DNA from 3 places in the Salinicoccus sp. Marseille-QA3875 genome. Region 1 is predicted to be linked to each of the others. Evidence: riboswitches for the same ligand, from Rfam matches in the RefSeq annotation. Region 1 holds a riboswitch; each other region holds the start of a gene.
What was found. Region 1 has a riboswitch for S-adenosylmethionine ahead of ACY8DT_RS09350 (methionine ABC transporter ATP-binding protein). Riboswitches for the same ligand answer to the same signal wherever they lie in the genome.
Positions count from the first base shown of each region.

Region 2: another riboswitch for S-adenosylmethionine. It lies ahead of ACY8DT_RS05590 (PLP-dependent aspartate aminotransferase family protein); the one in region 1 lies ahead of ACY8DT_RS09350 (methionine ABC transporter ATP-binding protein).
Region 3: another riboswitch for S-adenosylmethionine. It lies ahead of ACY8DT_RS03450 (acetyl-CoA C-acyltransferase); the one in region 1 lies ahead of ACY8DT_RS09350 (methionine ABC transporter ATP-binding protein).

Region 1 covers NZ_CM143103.1:1,800,711-1,803,992, reverse strand. Annotated here, with positions in the region: gene ACY8DT_RS09355 (methionine ABC transporter permease) at 1-673, opposite strand, end outside; gene ACY8DT_RS09350 (methionine ABC transporter ATP-binding protein) at 673-1,692, opposite strand; SAM riboswitch class I at 1,771-1,871, opposite strand; gene ACY8DT_RS09345 (thioredoxin family protein) at 1,917-2,228, opposite strand; gene ACY8DT_RS09340 (toprim domain-containing protein) at 2,176-2,583, opposite strand; gene gcvH (glycine cleavage system protein GcvH) at 2,649-3,029, opposite strand; gene ACY8DT_RS09330 (arsenate reductase family protein) at 3,104-3,282, opposite strand, start outside.
Region 2 covers NZ_CM143103.1:1,080,715-1,083,996, forward strand. Annotated here, with positions in the region: gene ACY8DT_RS05590 (PLP-dependent aspartate aminotransferase family protein) at 1-1,591, opposite strand, end outside; SAM riboswitch class I at 1,664-1,774, opposite strand; gene ACY8DT_RS05595 (YfcC family protein) at 1,990-3,282, opposite strand, start outside.
Region 3 covers NZ_CM143103.1:662,073-665,354, reverse strand. Annotated here, with positions in the region: gene groL (chaperonin GroEL) at 1-936, shown strand, start outside; SAM riboswitch class I at 1,154-1,261, shown strand; gene ACY8DT_RS03450 (acetyl-CoA C-acyltransferase) at 1,358-2,524, shown strand; gene ACY8DT_RS03445 (sodium:solute symporter family transporter) at 2,745-3,282, shown strand, end outside.

The DNA.
Region 1 (3,282 bases):
TTGCGAGGAAGTCTCCTGCGAACTGGATGATAAAAACAATAATCAGTATTACTATTGTTGCAACTAAAGTGACGTCACTCTGATTCCGCGTAAACCCGACCATGTAGGCAAGGTTCCCGAGGCCGCCTGCGCCGATGACGCCGGCGATTGCAGTCGAGCCGACCAGCATGATGGCCGTCACTGTGATGCCTGAAACAAGTGCAGGCAGTGATTCCGGTATCAATACTTTCCATATGATCGTCCATGTGTTTGCACCCATCGATTCGGCCGCTTCTATTACACCTTTATCTATTTCTTTAAGTGCAATTTCAACAAGACGTGCATAGAACGGTGATGCACCGATAATGAGCGCCGGCAGTGCACCCTGGACACCCATGATGGTTCCCATAATCGCTTTTGTAAACGGGATGAGCAGAATGATCAGAATGATGAACGGTATCGCCCTGAAGAGATTGACGAGAAAAGCCGTAACGCCGTAAACCGGCTGGCTCCCCGCATTGTCGCTCTTATCGGACAGAAAGAGTATGATTCCTAAAACAAGCCCGATCATCAATGTAAAGAAAGTTGCGATGCCCGTCATATAGATTGTATCGACTGTCGCTTCCCAAACGACATCCCATTTGACGTTTTCAAAACTGAACATATCTCTGAAGGCCTGGAAAAATTCATTCATTACTTCTCCACCTCCACTGTAATATCCTCATTGGCAAGCTCATCGATCACTTTTTGAAGCGTCGTACCGTCAATGTCCATCGCAACATAAAGGTGGCCGTATGATTCGTTGTTCGTCTGTTTGATGTTACCAGACAGAATGTTCATATCCAGATCGAACTGCTTGATCACTCTGGAGACGACCGGTGTTTTGGATTTAGTGCCGACAAAGCCGATTTTAAGTATTTTGGAATCCGGGAACAGCTCTCTCACTTCGTCGAGGGCAAGCGCTGTTTCTTCATCGTTGATATCATCTTTGACGAATCTTTTAGTTACACTGTGTGACGGGTTCTGGAACAGCTGCAGCACTCTGCCCGTCTCGACGACCTTGCCGTTCTGCATGACAGCGGCTCTGTCGCATATTTTCCTGATGACATGCATTTCATGTGTGATAAGCACTATTGTCAGGTTCATTTCCTTCCTGATTCTCTGCAGAAGCTCGAGCACTTCATCCGTTGTTTCCGGATCGAGTGCGCTTGTCGCCTCATCACAGAGCAGAACCGTCGGTTCATTTGAAAGTGCCCTTGCGATGCCGACACGCTGTTTCTGACCCCCGGACAATTCACTCGGGTAATTTTTCTCACGTCCTGTGAGACCAACCAGTTGAATCAGTTCCCCGGTCCGTTTTTTCCGTTCCTTTTTTGCGACTCCCGCAATCTCTAATGGAAAGCTGATGTTCTCCTCGACCGTCCGTGACCAGAGCAGATTGAAATGCTGGAAGATCATCGAAACTTTTTGCCGCTTCTGCCTGAGGTCCTTTTTAGACAATTTGTTGATGGTATCGTCTCCGATGATGATTTCGCCGGATGACGGGGCTTCCAGACCGTTCAAGAGACGGATCAATGTCGATTTTCCGGCACCTGAATATCCGATGACGCCAAAGATTTCCCCGCTTTCTATATGCAGGCTGACATCATCCACTGCAGTGATGTCAGCTGATTTCGTACTGTAGTTTTTATTTACATTTAAAATATCTATCATTAATCATCTTCCAAACTATTATAAATTTAAAAACCTACTCACTTGCTATGAAATGAGTAGGCTTCTTTTATCTTCAGCCTCTCATCTTTGAATCGATTGATTCAGTGATTTGGCACCTTGTCTTTGAGACGGTTGCCGTGGCATCAACGGGCACTTCCCTACACCACTCTTGATAAGAGTTATTATTCGATTGTGAATCATAATACCATCAGTCCGGACTTCCGTCAATACTGACGGCTGAGTATATCCATCAGATTTGTGACGGATTCAAAACGGTAGACACTTTCTTTCAGTTCACCGTTTTCAAATATCAACAGCGCCGGTGCGGAGGTTATTTTATAATCATTGATAAAATCCACATGGTAATTCAGATCAATTGCTGTATATTCAAAATCTATAATTTCCTGAGTCAAATTCAACATGCGTTCCGCAATCTGGCAGTTTGCACAGATCGGCGCATAACCGTACAGAATAAATTTTTCTTCAGAATGAATAAGATTGTATATATCCTGTGTCTCTAACTGCTCTTTCATCATAAAACTTACCTTTCATAATCAAGCTCGTGTCGACATAAAAACCATGACGCATCAGGAGGTTTGCGAGGTAGTCTCTTGGGCATCTGCCGACTTCTCCAAATTTAGGGTCAATATAAATGTGGGTACTTTCACTGAGATGTTTTTTGAACCATTTACGGATTTTGCGGCCTTCTTTATCGGCATCCGATAATATATAAATATCAGAGCCGTCAAGCTGTTCCAAAATTTCATCAAGTTTTGAAACTCCCATTGTACCAAAAGTGCATATGATCTGCACAGGTTCTACAAGCACTTCCTCGATACGGCGTTTGTCAGTTTTACCCTCAACAATGAGTACTTTATCAGAAAGATACATTTTCATCACCCTTGGAGTTTTATTTTATTTTAAAAAAACTCTAGACAATGTCTAGAGTTTTTAAATTATGCTTCGATAACTGCTTTGTATCCGTCAGCATCTAACAGGTCATCTAATTGTGATGTGTCTTCAAGTTCAACTTTAACCATCCAAGCTTCTTCATATGGTGATTCGTTTACTAACTCAGGGCTGTCTTCAAGCTCTTCGTTCACTTCAACGATCTTTCCGTTTAATGGAGCATACAGTTCAGAAACAGTCTTAACTGATTCTACGCTGCCGAAAGATTCACCCTTAGTCATTTCATCGTCTTCTTCAGGAAGCTCGACAAAAACGATGTCTCCAAGCTCACCTTGAGCGAAATCAGTAATTCCGATTGTTACTGTATTTCCATCAACTTTTACCCATTCATGATCTTCAGAATACTTTAAGTCGTTTGGTAATGCCATAATAGAAAACCTCCTCAAATTAATCTATACAACTACATAATGACATATTTCACATAGTTTCTCAAGCTTATTACTTATAAAAGCGCTTCCTTGTACTCCGCTTCTTTAAACCCAAGCAGGACACGCTCTCCTGCATCGACCATTGGACGTTTTATCAACATTCCATCAGAAGACAGGATCTCGATCTTTTCAGCATCTGACATCTCGGGCAGCTTATTTTTCAAATCGAGTTCTTTATATTTCTTCCCTCTTG
Region 2 (3,282 bases), 720 kb from region 1:
ACACCTGGACGACATCAATCTGTTCAGGCACGCTTTTCAGATCCGGATATGCTTTTTCTCCGAGTATTTCCGTCTCTCCTGGATTGACCGGAATGATCTTATAGCCGAGTCTCTGCATCTTCCTTGCCAGACGGTAGCTCGGTCTCGCTTCTTTGCCGCTCAGTCCGACAACCGCAAGTGTTTTCCGGCGTGTCGTCTCCTGACCGTCTTCAGCCACTTTCTCTGTCGGTGAATTCAATATCCATTTGATGACGCCTTCATCATTGATGACGATTTCTTCATCTTCACCCGTATCAATGCCTGTCGCCTTCGTGAGCGCTTGATTCAGGTCATTTTGAATGTCTCTTACAGATTCAATACCGACGGACAGGCGGACAAGCTCTTCGTATACACCCGTTTCTTCCAGTTGTTCTTTTGTCAGCTGCTGATGTGTCGTTGAAGCCGGATGGATGATCAGTGATTTCGCATCCCCCACGTTCGCCACATGTGACCAGAGTGCTACATTGTCTATCAGCTTTTTACCTGCAGATTTGCCGCCCTTGATACCGAAAGTGATGATCGATCCGAAGCCGTTCTTAAATGTTCTTTTCGCAATTTCATGTGATGGATGGCTTTTCAGTCCAGGGTATGTCACCCACTCGACCGCCGGATGATCAGATAGGAAACGAGCCAGCTTTTCTGCATTTTCATTATGCCTTTCCACACGTACATGCAGTGTTTCCAGCCCCTGTATCAGATGGAAAGCGTTTGTCGGGCTGAGCGTCGCTCCAAAGTCACGCAGCAGCTGGACACGGATTTTAGTGCTGAACGCCAGCGTCCCGAAGTCCGATGCATAACGGATGCCGTTGTAACTCGAGTCCGGCTCTGTAAATTCAGGGAATTTCTCCAGATTCCAGTTGAAACGGCCGCCGTCGACAACGACACCGCCGATCGATGTACCGTGCCCGCCGATCCACTTTGTCGCTGAATGGACGACTATGTCCGCACCAAGCTTGATCGGTTTACATGTATGCGGTGTTGCGAAAGTATTATCGACAATTAAAGGCACATCCGCCGCGTGAGAAATGGCAGCAACCGCTTCGATATCCAGCACCTGCAGACCCGGATTGCCGATCGTTTCACCGAACACCGCTTTTGTCTTATCCGTAATGGCATTTTTAAAGTTTTCAGGATCCGTCGGGTCGACGAATTTCACATTGATGCCGTATCTGGGCAGGGTGACCGCAAAAAGATTATATGTACCGCCGTAAAGATTCGCACCGGCAACAATTTCGTCCCCTGCACTCGCGAGATTCAGAATGGACAGTGTAATCGCAGACATCCCTGAAGAAGTCGCAACAGCCGCCACCCCTTCCTCAAGCAGTGCCATACGCTTTTCAAACACCTCTACCGTCGGGTTGCCGATGCGGGAGTATATATTACCCGGCTCATCCAGCGAGAATAAGCTTTCTGCATGATCCGTATCGTGGAATACGTATGAAGTCGTCTGATAGATTGGTACAGCTCTTGACCCCGTCGTCGGGTCCGGTGCCTGACCGCCGTGCAATGATAAAGTTTCCAGATCATAAGTTGAATTGTGTTCGTTTGACATGTCCATTCCTCCAAGTTTGAATATGATTTAAAAAAGCACTCTTCTTAAAATATAAGAAGAGTGCTTTTCCTCCTCTTATCTTCCAGGAATAAAATCCTGCTGGAATTAGCACCTTTTCAAGCAAATCTGCCTAATGGTTGCCGGGCGTCAAAGGGCCAGTCCCTCTGCCTCTCTAGATAAGTCGAATCAATATTTCTTTAATGCATATTACAATACTATGATTAGCAAGCTTTGTCAAAGTGTTTTTTAAATATTTTGTTTAGAAAGAGAATTTAGATAACTTAAAGGAGATTTAAACGTTCTGAAAAATTTTATTCGCCAAAAAAAGACCACCGCGGACGGCAGTCTTATGATTGAAGGCTTCCGGACTTTGATTTCCCTGAAACTTAAACTTCATATTAAAATATGAACAAGTGGGCAACTGTTACAAAAACAGCGGCCAGAGCGTATTGGATCAATATGAGCGGCCACACCCAGCGTATCCACTTAACCCATGAAATACCTGCAGCAGCAAGCCCCGCCATGAAGTAACCTGATGTCGGTGTAACAATGTTAGAAATACCGTCACCAAATTGGAATGCAAGCACTGCTGTCTGTCTTGCCACACCGACCAGATCTGAAAGAGGCACCATGATCGGCATCGTCAGTGCTGCCTGTCCGCTCCCTGACGGAACGATGAAGTTGATCAATGACTGCACGATGAACATGCCGATGGCGGTCAGACCTGCCGGCAGCGCACCCACTGCATTTGACATCGAATAAAGAAGCGTATCAATGATATTTCCATCTGCCATCACAGCCTGTATGCCGTATGCAAAACCGACAACAAGAGCGCCGAGAACGATCAGCTGACACCCTTTGACAAAGTTTTCAGCGATAGCATTAACCCGCATACCGGATATTAGACCCATGAGGACACCCATGACCAGGAACAGCGCGGCGATCTCTGTAATATACCAGCCATGCTGGACGACACCATAGGCCAGTGTGACGATGGTCACTAAAAGCACACCGATGACGATTTTTTGTCTTCCTGTCAAGTGCTCCCGTTCCTGTTCTTCCAAAGTTTCTCTTTTTTCCTTATCTTCTTGATACATCAGGCTCTTCGTCGGATCTTTCTTGATTTTCCTTGCATAAATCATTACATATGCAATTGCAACGGCGACAAAAATCGCCCAGAAAATCAATCGTGTAAAGAACCCGGAGTAGATTGGCAGTTCTGCGATGCCCTGAGCGACCCCGACGGTGAACGGGTTCATGAAAGCGGCTGAGAAACCTGCAGATGCACCGCATAGTACGATAGCCGCACCCAGCATGGAGTCGTATCCGAGGAACACGACAAGAGGCACGATGATCATGATATAAGGAATCGTTTCCTCCGCGAGCCCGAAAATGGCACCTCCGATTGCAAACAATGTCATCAATACCGGAATAAGTAATATTTCGTTCCCTTTCATCTTATGCGCAACCGTGTTCATACCACTTTCGAGAGCACCGGTCGCCCTGAAAATACCGAATGCACCACCGATGATGAATATAAAGAATATGATCGGAGCAGCATCCACCATTCCCACGTGCACGGCCTGGAATATATCAAAGGCGCCTGCAGGATTCGCCTCAACCGCACTGTAGGACCCGTCCACGACAACTTCCTGACCGTCCACTTCGGCTCGTTCATACTCTCCTGTCGG
Region 3 (3,282 bases), 1.1 Mb from region 1:
CCGCTACTTGAACAGGTTGTTCAGCAGTCTCGTCCGATTCTGATCATTGCCGACGATGTCGAAGGCGATGCTATGGCGAATATCGTGCTTAACAAACTGCGCGGTACGTTCACGGCAATTGCTGTTAAAGCACCTGGGTTCGGTGACCGTCGTAAAGCGATGCTTGAAGATATCGCGATATTGACAGGCGGACAGGTTGTCACTGAAGATTTAGGTCTTGAATTGAAAGATACGACAATCGACATGCTCGGTAATGCTTCAAGAGTGAACGTATCCAAAGATGATACAACAATCGTTGAAGGTGCGGGTGAAACTAATAATATCGAAGCTCGTATCGGTCAGATCAGATCACAGATAGACGAAACGACTTCAAGCTTCGATAAAGAAAAACTTCAGGAGAGACTTGCGAAACTTTCAGGCGGTGTTGCAGTAATCAAAGTGGGTGCTGCGACTGAAACTGAAATGAAAGAGCGTAAACTCCGTATTGAAGACGCATTGAACTCAACACGTGCAGCAGTTGAAGAAGGTATTGTATCCGGTGGTGGTACAGCACTTGTAGCAGTGCACAATAAAGTTGCACAACTGGAAGAATCAGGAGACGTACAGACGGGTATCAACATCGTGCTTAAAGCATTGGAAGCACCGTTGCGTCAAATTGTCGAAAATGCTGGTTTGGAAGGTTCTGTAATTGTTGAAAAACTTAAATCCCAGGAAGAAGGTTATGGCTTTAACGCTGCAACTGACGAGTGGGTGAACATGGTTGACGCAGGAATTGTCGACCCGACTAAAGTGACACGTTCAGCACTGCAGAACGCCGGCTCTGTCGCTGCAATGTTCTTAACGACAGAAGCGGTCGTTGCGGACATTCCGGATGAAAATGGCGGCAGCCCTGATATGGGTGGCGGCATGGGCGGCGGAATGCCGGGCATGATGTAATCTTAAGCGAATGACTATTGTAAAAACGGGGTCTGCCATTGTGCAGACCCCGTTTTTTGAATTGGGAGGGGACAGAAGGAAATGAAATACTGATTTAAAAGTCTAAGGAGAATTTACTTGTTCAAAAATAAGATGTTGACCTTTCAGCTGTGTTCTGATAGTGTGAATAATCAAATAAACAAATAATTTCTAACAATAAGATAATTTTATTAGATCACTCTTATCACGAGTTGGCTGAGGGAATTGGCCCTTTGACGCCCGGCAACCACCCTTTTATGGGGAATGGTGCTACTTCCAACAGGCAGAAATGTCTGGAAGATAAGAGGGGGAAACTGTGATATATTCATGATTTCAACCCTCTTTCTTTAGGAAAGAGGGTTTTTCTATTTAAAAAATCAGATCATAAGAAAGGATGAGGTATATGAACAAGGTGATTCTGGAAGGTGTTCGAACCCCTTTTGGCAAGTGGAAGGGATTTTTATCAGAATTGGAGGCAGGCGAAATAGGGGCTTTAGCTGTGAAAGAACTGTTGCAAAGAGTGCCCGGTGCAAAAGAGTCAGACGGGGTCCTACTGGCACAGGTACTTCAAGCAGGCCAGGGACAAAATCCAGCCAGGAGAGTTGCTTCAGAAGCCGGTGTATCGCTATCTGTACCAGCAATTACTTTAAATAATGTATGTTTGGCCGGGCTGGCAACAGTATCAGACGCTGTTCGCCGCATTCACTTTGGCGAAGGGGAATTATATATTACAGGCGGATTCGATTCGATGACCAATGCCCCGTACACTGCTGCGGTCCGTAAGGAACAGTCAATGGGATCGCTGCAGCTGACGGACACATTAAGTAACGATGGTTTGTGGTGCGCGCTGACAGATCAATCGATGGGGGTGGCAACCGATGCGAAGAATAAAGATTTTAAGGTCAACAGAGAGGACCAGGATGTATATGCACAGTTGTCCCAGGAGCGGGCAGCTGAAGCACTGAAAAAAAGTTACCTGAAGGATGAAATCATACCGGTGACTGTGAATGGGAAAACTTTTTCTGATGACGAAGGTATCAGACTTAATTCTTCCATTGAAAAATTAGCAGCTTTAAAACCGGCATTCATTGAAGACGGTACGATTACAGCGGGAAATGCGTCTCAAATGACAGATGGTGCAAGTGTCGGAATCATTTCATCTGAAAAGAGGGCGGAGGCGCTTGGTAAAACACCGTTGGCACGCATTCTGGGCTGGGCTGAAGTTGCGGGGCCGGATACGAGTTTACATACAAAGCCTGCCAGGGCAATCAAAGCAGTATTGGAAAAGACGAACCTGACAGTGAATGATATTGATTTATTTGAAATCAATGAAGCTTTTGCAAGTGTGGTCATTGCAAGCTGCCGGGAACTGGACATTGACTATGAAAGAGTGAACGTCAATGGCGGTGCGATTGCGATTGGTCATCCGCTTGGCGGAACCGGCTTCAGGCTTGCTTTAACTCTTGCAGAAGAACTGAGACGTCGTGGCGGCGGGAAGGGAATTGCATCACTTTGCGGTGGCGGCGGTCAAGGCATGGCTCTATTGATAGAGGTTCCTAAAAGCTGGTAATACACATTCATTTGAAACAGTCGCTGGATGTCGATACTGATGTATTAAATACAGATCAGCCGGAGCGTTTATAATCTATCACTCAAATGAATTCATGTAATCTGGAGGAATGATTAATTATGATAGCACTATACTTTGTATTACTGGCCATATTCTGGGCAGTCGGTTTACTGATATGGAAAAAATCTTATGTATCAAAGGGAAGAGAGGAGGATTAATAATGCTTAACGTCACAGGACCATTATTTTGGACAATTATTGTTTTGTTAGTTTTATATTTTGGATATATCATTTGGATTGGTAAAAAGGGAAAGCGCCATAGCAGTTCGATGTCCGGCTTTGCTACGGCCCGAGGAAAAGTGAATCCTGTGATTGTCGGAACCAGTTTTGCCGCTTCTTATGCAAGCGCCAATTTATTTATCGGTGTGCCGGGGCTGGCTTATCAATATGGAACATCAGTGCTGTGGTATACATTGGGATGCTTTGGGGTTTCCTGGATTGGTTTGCTTTTATTTGCTAAGACATTCTGGAGATACAGCAAAAAGTTCGGCGGTGTTTCCTCGTTGCCGGAATGGCTTGGAAGAAGATACAACAGCAAGGCGTTGCAAGTGCTTGTGGCTGTTTTAATTTTATTCAACATATATTATATTGTCGGTCAAAATGTCGGACTGGCTACCATCTTTGAATCAGTCTTAAATATCCCGTATTTCTGGGGAATTATCATTGGTGTAGTTATCACGATTCTTTACATAGGACTTG